DNA from 3 places in the Microbulbifer celer genome. Region 3 is predicted to be linked to each of the others. Evidence: predicted binding sites of a transcription regulator. Region 3 holds the regulator's gene; each other region holds the start of a gene.
The links. Region 3 encodes PhoB, which activates phosphate uptake and scavenging genes when phosphate is short. Its sites were predicted from a motif close to TGTCATAAANNTGTAACA; they were not measured.
Positions count from the first base shown of each region.

Region 1: a site for PhoB is predicted at 1,314-1,331, ahead of LPW13_RS12160 (PhoX family protein). Genes of this name have one in related genera too.
Region 2: a site for PhoB is predicted at 2,933-2,950, ahead of LPW13_RS05500 (OprO/OprP family phosphate-selective porin). Genes of this name have one in related genera too.

Region 1 is NZ_CP087715.1:2,873,103-2,877,305, forward strand. It holds gene LPW13_RS12155 (TonB-dependent receptor) at 1-1,168, opposite strand, end outside; gene LPW13_RS12160 (PhoX family protein) at 1,428-3,386, shown strand; gene msrQ (protein-methionine-sulfoxide reductase heme-binding subunit MsrQ) at 3,456-4,070, opposite strand; gene msrP (protein-methionine-sulfoxide reductase catalytic subunit MsrP) at 4,070-4,203, opposite strand, start outside.
Region 2 is NZ_CP087715.1:1,351,216-1,355,418, forward strand. It holds gene LPW13_RS05495 (indolepyruvate ferredoxin oxidoreductase family protein) at 1-1,485, shown strand, start outside; gene LPW13_RS05500 (OprO/OprP family phosphate-selective porin) at 1,577-2,818, opposite strand; gene LPW13_RS05505 (TraB/GumN family protein) at 3,400-4,203, opposite strand, start outside.
Region 3 is NZ_CP087715.1:3,896,037-3,900,239, reverse strand. It holds gene LPW13_RS16220 (chorismate--pyruvate lyase family protein) at 222-818, shown strand; gene ubiA (4-hydroxybenzoate octaprenyltransferase) at 857-1,744, shown strand; gene phoB (phosphate regulon transcriptional regulator PhoB) at 1,897-2,601, shown strand; gene phoR (phosphate regulon sensor histidine kinase PhoR) at 2,804-4,117, shown strand.

The sequences.
Region 1 (4,203 bases), 1.0 Mb from region 3:
TTGGGATCTTGCCGGCACTGGTGTAACCCAGTTCCAGGCCCCGCTGTTCGAAATCCGTGTCGCGACGGTGCGGTTCAGCCTCTTCGGAGTGGGAATAACCCAGTGCATATTCCACGCCCCACAGATCCAGGTCATGTTCACCACCGGCGACCAGCGACAGAATCTGCTGCTCCTCGAAGCGGTCCTTGAGGGATTTGTTAAGACGCGCATCAGACCAGGTAGCGGAGCTGGAAGAGATGCTCTGCAGGTCGCCCTTGTCCAACTTGTATTCATTGCGCTGGCGTTTTTCGGAGTCGGAAAAATCCGAGTAGAGGCTGTGCAGGTAGAGCAAACTTGCATCGGACAGGCGCAGGTCGAAATTTGCCGCCAGGCCGCTGCGTTCCCGGGTAATCGTATAGTCGCGCTGCTCGATTTCCGGTGCGCCGAACGCTTTGCTGCCATCCTCGGCCTCCATCATTTCCCAGGCGCCATCGGTCTCGATGTTTTCAGAACCGAAATTGCGTTCCTGGTGGCTGCCGGCAATGGCCACACCCAGCTCGGCACCGCCGTCCAGCTCGAACACATTGGTGAACTTGCCGGCCACCTTGGGGCTATTTTCATCCTGGAGTTCGCTGTAGCTGTTTTCGACGCTGAGCTTGAAGTTCTGACCGTCGTGATCCAGCGCGTTGATACTTTTGATTTCGATCGCGCCACCAATGGAGTCGGCGCTCATATCCGGAGTCAGGGTCTTGGACACCTCGAGGCTGGCGAGCAGGTCGGAAGGAATCACGTCCATGGCCACGGCGCGGCTGTCGCTCTCCGGCGCCGGCAGGGCCATGCCATTAATGGTGGCGGAATTGAGGTTGGGGTCGATACCCCGCACGCCGACAAAGCGGCCCTCGCCCTGGTCGCGAGTAATAAAGACGCCGGGCATGCGCTGCAGCGCCTCGGTGACGTTGGCATCAGGCAACTCACCGATGGCATCGGAAGTCTGCACCGCAATCATCTTGTCCGAATCCCTCTGGCGCTGAATATCGCTGCGGGCATTGGCTGCCTGGGCGGTAACCACGATGGTTTCCATCAGTTCGCCGATCTCTTCTTTTGATGCTTCCTGCGCACCGGTATTGACGCTGATGATCGCGGCGGCAAGCGGCGCCACCAATTTCAGATTGAAAACAGACTTGGTCATAGTTCCCCGTCCCCATTAGGAGTGTGATTCAGATTACAGAAGCCATGGTTGGCCGTTTGGTGGAGGGGAATTCTGCTGGCCCCACACCCGACCTGTTGATTTGTGGGCGCAGGCTAGTATTGAGATGTGAACGTTGCGTTACGCTTTTTTTAAAATTGTCATATTGCGCCGTTAACCTTGTATCCAGAGCGGGCAATCAGCGTTGCAGGCGATTGCCAGGCCCCACCGACAGTAGATATGAATAATTGGTGAATATTTTATGACTGAAAGAAGACGCCCCGCCGCAGACGACCAGGCACCCGCCAGCCCACAGCGACGCACTCTGTTCAAGGCGATTGGCGCAGCTACTGCCGCCACTGCCGGCGCTCCCCTGTTAACCGGCTGCTCGTCAAAAGATGCGCCAGATTCAGCGAACAACCTCAGCTTTGACGAGATACCGCACCGGCTCGACTTTCAGCACCATGTTCCCGAGGGCTACAGTGCCGACCGGGTATTGAGCTGGGGAGATCCGCTGGAGGCGTTTGCCGGCGCATTCGTCCCGACAAAACTGACTGCCGCAGAGCAGGCGCGACGCTTCGGTTACAACAATGATTTTATCGCCTACCTGCCGTTGCACGATGAAGCGGGCCCCGGCCAGGGCGATATGCATATCACCAGCGACAACAGCGAACACGGCCTGCTGTGCGTCAATCACGAGTACACCCAACCGCATCTGATGTTTTCCGGCTATACGGAAGACAGTGCCAACCGCGGCACCAGCGCAGAGCATGTGGCGATCGAACAACAGGCCTGCGGCCACACCATTGTGGAAGTCGAAAAAACACCGGATGGCTGGCGCCCGGTACAGGGCAGCGCTTACAACCGCCGTATTTCATTAACCACGGAAATGGAACTGGTTGGCCCCGCCGCCGGCGACACACGACTGGTGACCAATGCCGATGCCAGCGGCCGCAAGGTGCACGGCACTGTGGGCAATTGTGCCGGCGGCAAGACACCCTGGGGCACCGTACTGATTGCAGAGGAAGGGTTCGGCGGCGCTTTCCAGGGCGACCCGGACAACATCGCCGACGAGGTGGAAGCGCGCAACCATCACGCCTTCGGTATCGCCGAAGACAATCGCAACTGGGGCGATTACGACCGCCGTTTCGACATTACCCACGAACCGAACGAGCCCAACCGCTTTGGCTGGATGGTGGAGTTCGATCCCTACGATCCGGAATCCATACCCCGCAAACTCACCACCCTGGGCCGCTTTGAACACGAGGGCTTCACGCTGGTGAGCAAGCCCGGCCAGCCCATCGTCGCCTACGGCGGTGATGACGACGAACACCAGTTTGTGTATCGCTTTGTCTCGAAAGGCATCTATCGCCCGGGAGAAAGCGCCCACAATCGCGACCTGCTGACCGAAGGCACACTGTTTGCCGGACGCTTTGATGAAGGCGGCAATGGCGAATGGCTGCCGCTGACATTCGGTGAAGGTCCGCTCACCGAACTAAATGGTTTTCGCAATCAGGCGGACGTACTGATCGATTGCCGCCGCGCAGCAAAACTGCTCGGCGCCACCCCCATGGATCGGCCGGAAGATGTAGAAACCAACCCGGTCAACGACTGTACTTACGTGATGCTGACCAAGAACAAAAAACGCGAAGCCGGTGAAGAAAACGCGGCCAATCCGCGCGCGCGCAACACCGCGGGTCACGTACTGGAAATCGTACCGCCGGGCATACAGGGAGGCCAGCGCGATCACGCCAGCAATCGGTTTAGCTGGAATACCTTCCTGCTCGGCGGCAACCCCAATGCGGAAGATCCCCGCGAGCGCGGCGCTTACGGGCAGACAAGCCCGGGCGCGATATCCCGGCACGGCTGGTTTACCAACCCGGACAATGTGGCCTTCGATCAGCTGGGTAATATGTGGATCGCCACCGACGGTTGTGAAAGCTTCGGTTTTCACGATGGCTTGTGGGCAATGGCCACGGAGGGAGAATTGCGCGCAGCGCCGAAACATTTCTTTGGCTGCCCCGAGGGTGGAGAGATCTGCGGCCCGGAATTCACCCCGGATGGCAAAACCTTGTTTGTCGCGGTACAGCACCCGGCGGATACGGATCGCTCCACATTTGACGAGCCGCTACACCGCTGGCCAGATAACGATCCGGACCTGCCGCCACGGCCCTCGGTGCTGGCCATTCGCCGGGATGACGGCGGCCCCGTGGGAAGCTGAACGGCAAATCTTGTCTCGGGATATCCGTGGCGCCAGCCCGCCACTGATATCCCGTGGTTTCCCATGATTCTATCGGGTAAAAGATCGCAGCCAACGCACCACGCTGTCCTTTCGCCACCACAACAGGACGCAGGCCAGCGTCAGATAAATTGCCGGTTCAATCCAGCCGCTCTTCACCGACCACCAGAAATGCCAGCACCCCAACAGCGCTGCGATATAAAGCAGCCCGTGCAACTTTTTCCAGTGCTTGCCCATCCGCCGCAACAGCGCGGGGATCGACGTGACCGCCAGCGCCAGCAGGATCAACCACGCACTGAACCCCACCAGGATATAGGTGCGCTCGATCAGCTCGCTGCCGATCAGTGACCAGTCCAGCCCCAGATCCAGTGCCAGCCACGCGCAGAAATGCAGCGAAGCCCAGGTAAAACACCACAGCCCCAGCGGGCGCCGCAGTCGATTGAGTTGACCGAAGTGGAGCAATTTGGCGAGCGGTGTCACCAGCAGGGTGAGCAGCAGCAGACGCAGTGCCCCCATGCCCAGGTAGTGAATCAGCTCCTTGACCGGATCGCCGCCGAGATGGCCGGCATTGATGGCATAGAACAACCACACCAGCGGTGCCAGCGCGCCGAGATGCACCGCCACCTGCAAAGCGATCGCCAGTGGTTTTTTCCAGGCAGCAGCCACTAGAAAAACTTCCTCAGGTCCATATCAGCATACAGGGATGCCACCTCCTCCCCGTAACCATTGAACGGCAGGGTTTTCTGGCGCTTGACCGCAAACAGGCCACCGGGACCGATAAAGCGTTCACTGGCCTGAG
Region 2 (4,203 bases), 1.8 Mb from region 3:
GGTTTCTGTCCGTCTTTCGTTACGGTAAAAGGCGGCAAGCTGGCCAAGCGCGCAGGCGTCGGTGATGCCCTGTGTCAGGAGGCAGGCAAACTGCCAGTGCCGTCGTTGCCCGACCTGCAGGAACCCTACAACCTGCTGGTGACCGGCGTCGGCGGCACCGGCGTGGTGACGATCGGCGCACTGCTGGCAATGGCGGCGCACATCGAGGGCAAGGCCTGCAGTACGCTGGACCAGACCGGTCTGGCGCAAAAGGGCGGAGCGGTGTATTCCCACGTGCGCTTTGCCGACCAGCCCGAGGCGCTACAGGCAGTACGTATTTCCGATGGCCGCGCTGACGGCCTGATGGCCTGCGATCTGATTGCCGCCGGCAACCTGTCTGCGAGCCTGGCCAAACTGGATGAAACCCATAGCCGCGCGGTGGTCAATACCCATCTGAGTCCCACCGCCGCATCGGTGCTGGGGCGCGAAGACATCCATTCACCGCAGGCGGTCCTGGATACCATTCGCGATGCGGTGCAGGAACTGGATGTGGTGGAAGGCCACGAGCTCACCAAAGCCGCCCTGGGGGATACCCTGGCAGCCAATATCTTTATGCTCGGCTTTGCCTGGCAGAAAGGCCTGCTGCCGCTGGATCAGGCCTCCATCCTGCAGGCCATCGAGCTGAACGGTGTAGCGGTGCAGGCCAACCTGCAGGGGTTTGCCGCTGGTCGTCTGGCGGCAGCGGAGCGCAAAGCCCTGGATGCCCTGTTGGCCGGCGATCAGCAAGTTGCGCAGCCGCGGGGATTGGAGGCGGTCGTCGCCCATCGCATGACACATCTGACCGGTTACCAGAATGCGGCGCTGGCGCGACGCTATCGCGGGCTGGTGGACAAGGTACGGGATGCGGAAATTCTCAAGGTGCCCGGTAGCGAGGCGCTGGCGGAAGTGGTTGCGCGCAATTACGCCAAGCTGCTGTCGTACAAGGATGAATATGAAGTGGCTCGGCTCTATACCGACGGACGCTTTGTTGAATCCCTGCGGGAAAACTTCACCGGCGATTTCGAGCTGGAATTCAATCTTGCGCCGCCTTTGATGAGCCGCTTCGACAAGAATCTGGGCCGGCCGCGCAAGCTGAAGTTTGGTGGTTGGATGCACCGCGCATTTGGTGTTCTGGCGCGGTTCAAATTCCTGCGTGGCACCGCGCTGGATATCTTCGGCTACACCGCAGAGCGCAAAATGGAGCGCGCGTTGATCGGTGAATATGAAGCGTTGGTGGATCAGGTGATTGGGAAACTGAATGCGAATAACCACGCTGCCGCGATCGAGTTGCTGAATTACCCGGATATGATCCGCGGCTATGGCCTGATCAAGGATGCCAATGTGGAGAAGGCGGCTGCGATGAAATCACAGGCACTGGAGCGCTTCCTGAATCCCGATGCGCAGGAAAACGACAAGGCGGTGAAGGTTCAGGTGTTCGATCCGGCGCGTGCGCAACAAGTGGGTTGATCATGCCGGGTCAGACTAATCCGTCTGCAATAAAAAATGGCGAGCTGAAAAGCTCGCCATTTTTTTTGGAACGGTGATTTTGTTGGGTGAATTACCAGCGAACCTGTGCACGCAGGCCCAGTTGATTGGTTTCGTCACCGGTAAAGTCATCGTCGCCGAAGATGAAGTTCACCATAAAGCGGATATTGGAATTGGCGTAGTAGTTCAGGCCGATTGTGGTGCTGCTGGCCTCGAGAAAGTCGTAATCCCGGTTTTCCATGGTGTCGTAGCGTGCGGTCAGTTCCCAAGAGCCTCCCCAGAGGCCATTACCGGTGTGCTTGGCGGAATTGAAGGCCCCGCGCTTGACGTTGTAGGTCTTGTGCTCTCCGGTTAGCATCCAGCTGCCCTGTACATACCAGGTGTGTACGGTCTGGTTGCCGATAAAGCAGCCAAAGTCGGGATCGCAGGAGAAGGGGGCGGGTGCGCCAAACCAGTCTTCATAATCGAATTCAGACAGGTAGTAGTTACCCTCGAAGTCGCCGATGGCGTATTCCGCCTGCAGATACAGTGGACCGTAGCTGCCAGCCAGTTCCAGTCCAACGGTGCTGACGTCACCACCCAGATCGCCGGGGGTGAGCGCCATCAGCTGGGAGGGGCCGCGGCGGCCGGCGTAATCGGCCTCAGCGAGAATGTCAGTGGAATCCTGGTTGGCATTCTCATAGCTGACCGAGGTGCCGATGTGCAGGGTTTTGTAATCGGTATTGATGGGGTGCCAGGCAAGGCGGCCAGAGGCGCCTACGCCCTCATTGCGCGGGGTACCCGCGTCGCGGAGGTTGAACGCCATCATGCCCAGGGTGAAGCAGTCCAAAACGCCGGTCCAGCCAATGCCTTGTTGGAACTGATGTCCATCAAAGAGGCCCGTGGAGCTGGAAAAGGGCCGTTCCAGAAAAGTAATTTCATTGGAGCTGGTCATTTCGGACATGGAGCGGAAGGGTTTGAACTGCCCGATGCGTACTTCGCCGTTCAGAAATTCATGGGCCAGGAATACATCGCGAAAACCCGCATGGGTATCGCCGGCTGCAAAGTCCTGCTCCAGAACATATCGCCAGTCGTAAATATTCCCCTTCAGGGTAATACGTGCACGGCGGAAATCGGTGGTGCTGGTGGGGTCCTCGATATCGGTATCGAAAAGATAGGTATCAAAGTGGATACGCCCGCCGAGAGACCCGGAAAAGTTGCCATCATCAGAGGTAATCTTTAACCCGCCTTTGGTTTCTGCATTACCAGCCATCGCCGCGGTGGGGAGCATGCCAACTATGGAAAGTGCCAATAGCGTTTTCTGTGCGCGTTTCATCGGAAAGCCTTTAACCGTTATCGTGATTTGCAATGGCGGCGGATTGTATCAGCCAAAATTTACCTGTCACCCGTTAGCAACAAATATGAAACAAAAAAGTAAAAATAGTTGTTTTGTCATATTGCTGTAATAAAGTTGAAATATTCCCGTGGTAAAGCGGAATTTATGCCAGATATATAATCTGGATAGGCAAACTGGATATATAAACTGAAGGTGCTGGCAAATAAACGGTATACATGACCCGATAGGCCTGTCGTGTTATACCTGTTCCATTCTGCAGACAATTTCGCCATAAGCAGAGTTTAGGCACATTATGTTGCCTTGCGAGTGAATGGCGGATATCGGCAATTACCAGTGGGTCTGTGCGCACAGCCCCTGTTGGTTGGTGTCGTTACCGGTAAAGTATCGTAGCCGAAAGTCAGGTTAAGTATGAAACGCACGTTGGGCCTGGTGTGGTAATTGATACCAGGGATGGCTTTGCAGTGTGCGAGACGCCCTTTTTATCGTCGTAGCGGGCAACGGTGTATCCCCCGTAGATACAGTGGTTCGTAATCTTACTTTGGTGTGGCGCTTTGTGGAGTTTAAAGTTGCTTGATGCGGAACCCCTCTTTCTGCAGGAGATCGATAATGCTACGTGTTCCTACGAGATGCCCGGCGCCAACCACGACAAACAGGCTGGAGTGGGACTGGCTGAGTTGCAGGATTTTCTGTGCCATTTCCCGGTTGCGTTGAAAAAATAACTTGTCGTAGAGACCGGAGAACTCCGGGTGCTCTTGCAGCCCTTCCGAGATAACCAACTGATAGAGTTGTTCCGCGTTGCCGGATTTCCAGGCGTCGGTCATTCGTGGTACAAAATTTTCCAGCTCGCTGAGCTGTTCCAGGGTTTGCTCCAGAAGTCGCTCGGGGTGCTCCAGATTGTTCAGCATCTGAAGCTGTTGCACCACACTTTCCAGTTGCAGTATCTGTTTGCCGCTGCTGTGGGCCTGCTGTAAAAAGTAGCGGTCAATACCGAGGTTGGGGTTCAGTCCGATCCGCTGCATTTCCACCATGCTCAATGTAATACTGGCAATGGCGGGGCGCATACGTAGAAATACGGCAATGGGAATCTGGCGCTGTTGTAGCCAGGATTCCAGGGCACTGAAGGTTTTCTCGGGAATATGATCTCGTAGCGTTTCCCCCGGAGGGTAGGTGGATGCCGCCATGATCTGTTGCTGTAATTCGGGGTCTTTCGCCGAGGCGAGGATATCGGCTTCTACCACCAGGGCGCCACTGCTGCGATAGGCCGCTTCAATGGTCTTCGGCATTGGATAAAAACTGTCATCAGCCAGATGCACAGAGCCCAATAAGAAAACAGTCTGCCCGTCTTTTTCGGCTTCATATATCAG
Region 3 (4,203 bases):
TCCTGTTACTGATACCAATACTTGTTGGTAAATGTTTATTTTGTGCGAGCTCTATCAGCCTATTGCTGTTACGAGCGAAGGTTTCGATACCGCAGTGGTAATCACCACCCCCGATTTGACCGACACTATATCGGCAGGGCGCGCCACCGGCAAAGTCGATCCCATTCACCTCACTCCGCCGTCGGGTACAATAACGCTTTTGCACCTGCGCGGAGTCAACGTTGTACCACTCCCCCTATGAGTCTCCCTATCTTCCGGTCGGCGACTGGCACCCCCAGCCCCTGGAAAACCTGTACGGCAGCGTACCGCCGGAAAACCTCGTACCCTGGTTGATCCACCCCGGCTCCCTTACTGCCGCCCTGAAAGATTTCAGCAATGGCGAGTTCAGCGTAAGGATCCTGCATCAGGACTGGCAGCAACCGCGCCTCGAAGAACGCCGGGCCCTCAACCTGCGGGATCGCTCCCTCGCCCTGGTGCGCGAAGTCCTCCTGTGCGGCCATGGCCAGCCCTGGGTCTACGCCCGCAGCGTGTTACCGGAACGCTCGGTCAGCGGCAAACTCCGGCACCTGCGCAACCTCGACAGCCGCCCGCTCGGTGAACTCCTGTTCAGCCGCGCCGACATGAAGCGCGGGCCCATCGTGCTCAACCAGCTGCAGCGCAATTCCCATTGCGCCATCGACGAGCTCGCCGAAATGTCCACACGAGCCTGGGGGCGCCGCTCCACCTTCTGGCTAAAGGACAAACCACTGCTGGTTGCAGAAACCTTTCTCAACAGTTTCAATCCCCAGACACCGCCCGCGACCTGCGCGCCCCGATAAGCAGACGTGGCGCGTAAAGTATTGATGCCCGTGAGGATATGCAATTGATCAGCCAACAATTACAGCAACGCTGGCCCCAGGCGTTACCCTACTGGCAACTGGCACGGCTCGATCGCCCCATCGGCTCCCTGTTGCTGTTGTGGCCCACCTGGTGGGCGCTGTGGCTGGCCGCAGAAGGATGGCCGGGTGTCCACCTGTTTATGGTCTTCACCCTCGGGGTGATCCTCACCCGCGCTGCCGGCTGTGCGGTCAACGATTTTGCCGACCGCAATGTTGATGGTCACGTAAAACGCACCCACCAGCGCCCCCTCGCCACCGGCGCGGCAACGCCCAAAGGCGCGCTGCTATTATTCGCCGGCCTGATGCTACTCGCCTTCCTGCTGGTGCTTACCACCAACCGGCTTACTGTACTGCTGTCACTGCCGGCGCTGGCACTGGCGTTCTGCTATCCGTTCGCGAAGCGCTACACCCACTTGCCCCAGGTGGTGCTGGGGGCGGCCTTCAGTATGGGCATTCCAATGGCGTTCGCCGCGGTGAACAACAGCGTGCCCCCGGTGGCGTGGCTGCTCTTTACCACCAACCTGCTGTGGACCGTGGCCTACGACACCTTCTATGCCATGGTGGACCGGGACGATGACCTCAAGATCGGGGTCAAATCCACTGCCATCCTGTTTGGAGAGATGGACCGCGCCATGACCGGCTGCCTGCAGGTCATGGTGATCTTTGCCCTGCTGATGCTCGGTGGGCGTCAGGAACTGGGCGCACTCTACTATGTGGGCGTCGCGGCAGCCGCCGGATTGTTCGCCTACCAACAGTGGTTGATTAAAAACCGTCAGCGGGACGACTGCTTCAAGGCATTCCTGAATAACAACTGGGTCGGCGCGGCTGTATTTTCGGGAATATTTTTTCACTTCCTGCTCCAGTGAACGAACTTCAGGCTCCTTTTCACGATCTCTTTTTACGGTCTCTTTTCGCGATCGACCGGCGTCTGTCATATATTTGTCATTAAAGTGACGTTTAATGGCCACTCTAAAAAGTCAGTTCGAATTCAGACCAGCAATTAGGGTATGGCAGGCAGATGGACAGCAAGACGATTCTGATAGTCGACGATGAAGCCCCGGTTAGGGACATGCTGCGCGTGGCGCTGGAGATGGCGGATTATCGCTGTCTGGAGGCAGAAAACGCACAGGCGGCCCACTCGCTGGTCATCGACGAGAAGCCGGATCTGATCCTGCTGGACTGGATGCTGCCGGATGTTTCCGGAGTGGAACTGGCACGCCGCCTGAAGCGGGATGAATTGACCGCTGCGATCCCGATAATCATGCTGACCGCGAAGGGCGAAGAAGATCACAAGATCAAAGGTCTGGAAACCGGCGCCGACGATTACATCACCAAACCGTTTTCTCCCCGGGAGCTGGTGGCGCGCCTGAAAGCGGTCTTGCGCCGCGCGGGCCCGAGCACACCGGAAGAGCCGCTGACGGCAGGTGGCCTGGTGCTGGATCCGATCAGCCACCGGGTGACCATCAATGGCGATGCGGTGGATATGGGACCGACGGAGTTTCGCCTGCTGACCTTTTTCCTCTCCCATCAGGAACGGGCCTATACCCGTACGCAGTTACTGGACCACGTGTGGGGCGGCAACGTGTATGTGGAGGAGCGCACCGTAGACGTACATATCCGCCGCCTGCGCAAAGCCCTCACTATCGACGGCCACGAACGCTATATCCAGACCGTACGCGGCACCGGCTACCGCTTCTCTGTACAGACCGTGGAAAGGGTGTAATCCTACCTACACAAGGTTCATGCTCCCTAGAGAGCCCAGTGGCGGCCGGGCACCGGGTATTTATTTTTGAAACCGCTGTGAATACTTCCCTGTCGCTGACGCTTTCAAAAATAAATACCCGGCACCCGGCCTTCGCGCGAAGATCGGCGCACAGTTCCAGGCGCTGCCGCTTCGCCTAACATATTCAGACGGCCCGACCAGCATGCTCGATCGCAGTATTGGCGAGTTTTCCCGCTTTATCGTTATCGCCCTGGGCACCACCATCGTCGGTATTACCACCGGACACTGGTGGCTGGCGCTGTGTGCCGGGCTTGCGGTTTACCTGATCTGGGTACTCCTGCAGCAAAGCCGCTTTGATCGCTGGCTCGCCAATGGCCGCCGCGGCCCCGCGCCCACCAGCTTTGGCGTATGGGGGGATATCTCCGACGATTTTTACCGCCTGCAGCGGCGTCACCGCAAAGAAAAACAGAAACTCCACGCCATGCTGCGCCGGGTTCAGGACAGTACCAGTGCCCTGCGCGAGGGTATTGTGGCGCTTGAGGATGAAGGCAATCTGGCGTGGTGGAATCCCGCTGCCGGACAGATGCTGCGCTTACAGTCCGATGACGCCGGCCAGCCGCTGGTGAACTTTGTGCGCGATCCACGTTTTGTGGATCACGTACATCAGCGCATGCTGGGGCAGGATAACGATTCCCGCGAGCCGATTACGCTGCCCGCACCGGGTGACGATACCCGTATCCTGCAAATGGAGGTCACCCGCTTCGGCCGGGACGAGGCGCTGGTGATCGTGCGGGATGTGACCCGTCTGCACAATCTGGAGCAGATGCGCCGGGATTTTGTCGCCAACGTCTCCCACGAGCTGCGCACGCCGCTGACGGTGATTGCCGGCTATCTGGAAACGCTCACCGGCAGCGGCCAGGCGCCGAGGAACTGGGAGCGCCCGCTGACACAGATGAGTGAGCAGACGGTGCGCATGACCAGCCTGGTGAATGATCTGTTGCTGCTGGCGCGGTTGGAGACATCCGAACGCGACAGTGGACGGGACAGGGTTTCCGTGCGCGAGCTGATGGAACGGGTAGCCGGTGAGGCGCGCTCATTGAGTGGCGATCGCCATCAGATCAGTGTGTCGTGTGAAGAAGATTGCACTATTACCGGCGACGCCGGAGAGCTGCACAGCGCGTTTGCAAACCTTGCCCTCAATGCCGTGAAATACAGCCCGGACGGCGGCCCCATCGAGCTGCGCTGGAATACCGATGACAGCGGCGGGCACTACTCGGTGGCAGACAGCGGTATCGGTATCGACTCCCTGCATATCCCGCGCCTGACTGAACGCTTTTACCGGGTGGACGCGGGACGCTCCCGCGAGAGTGGCGGCACCGGCCTGGGTCTGGCCATCGTCAAACACGTGCTGCTGCGCCACAACGCCAACATGAGTGTTGCCAGTACTCCGGGGCAGGGCAGTACCTTTACCCTCAACTTCCCACCGCACAAAATTACTGCCGCCAGTTCCGCCTGAGCTTCAGGACCCGGCGGGGTTTGCATGGCAATAAAAAAGGGGCGCGAAGCCCCTTCTTAACCTGTTCAGATCTCGCGAACCTGCAG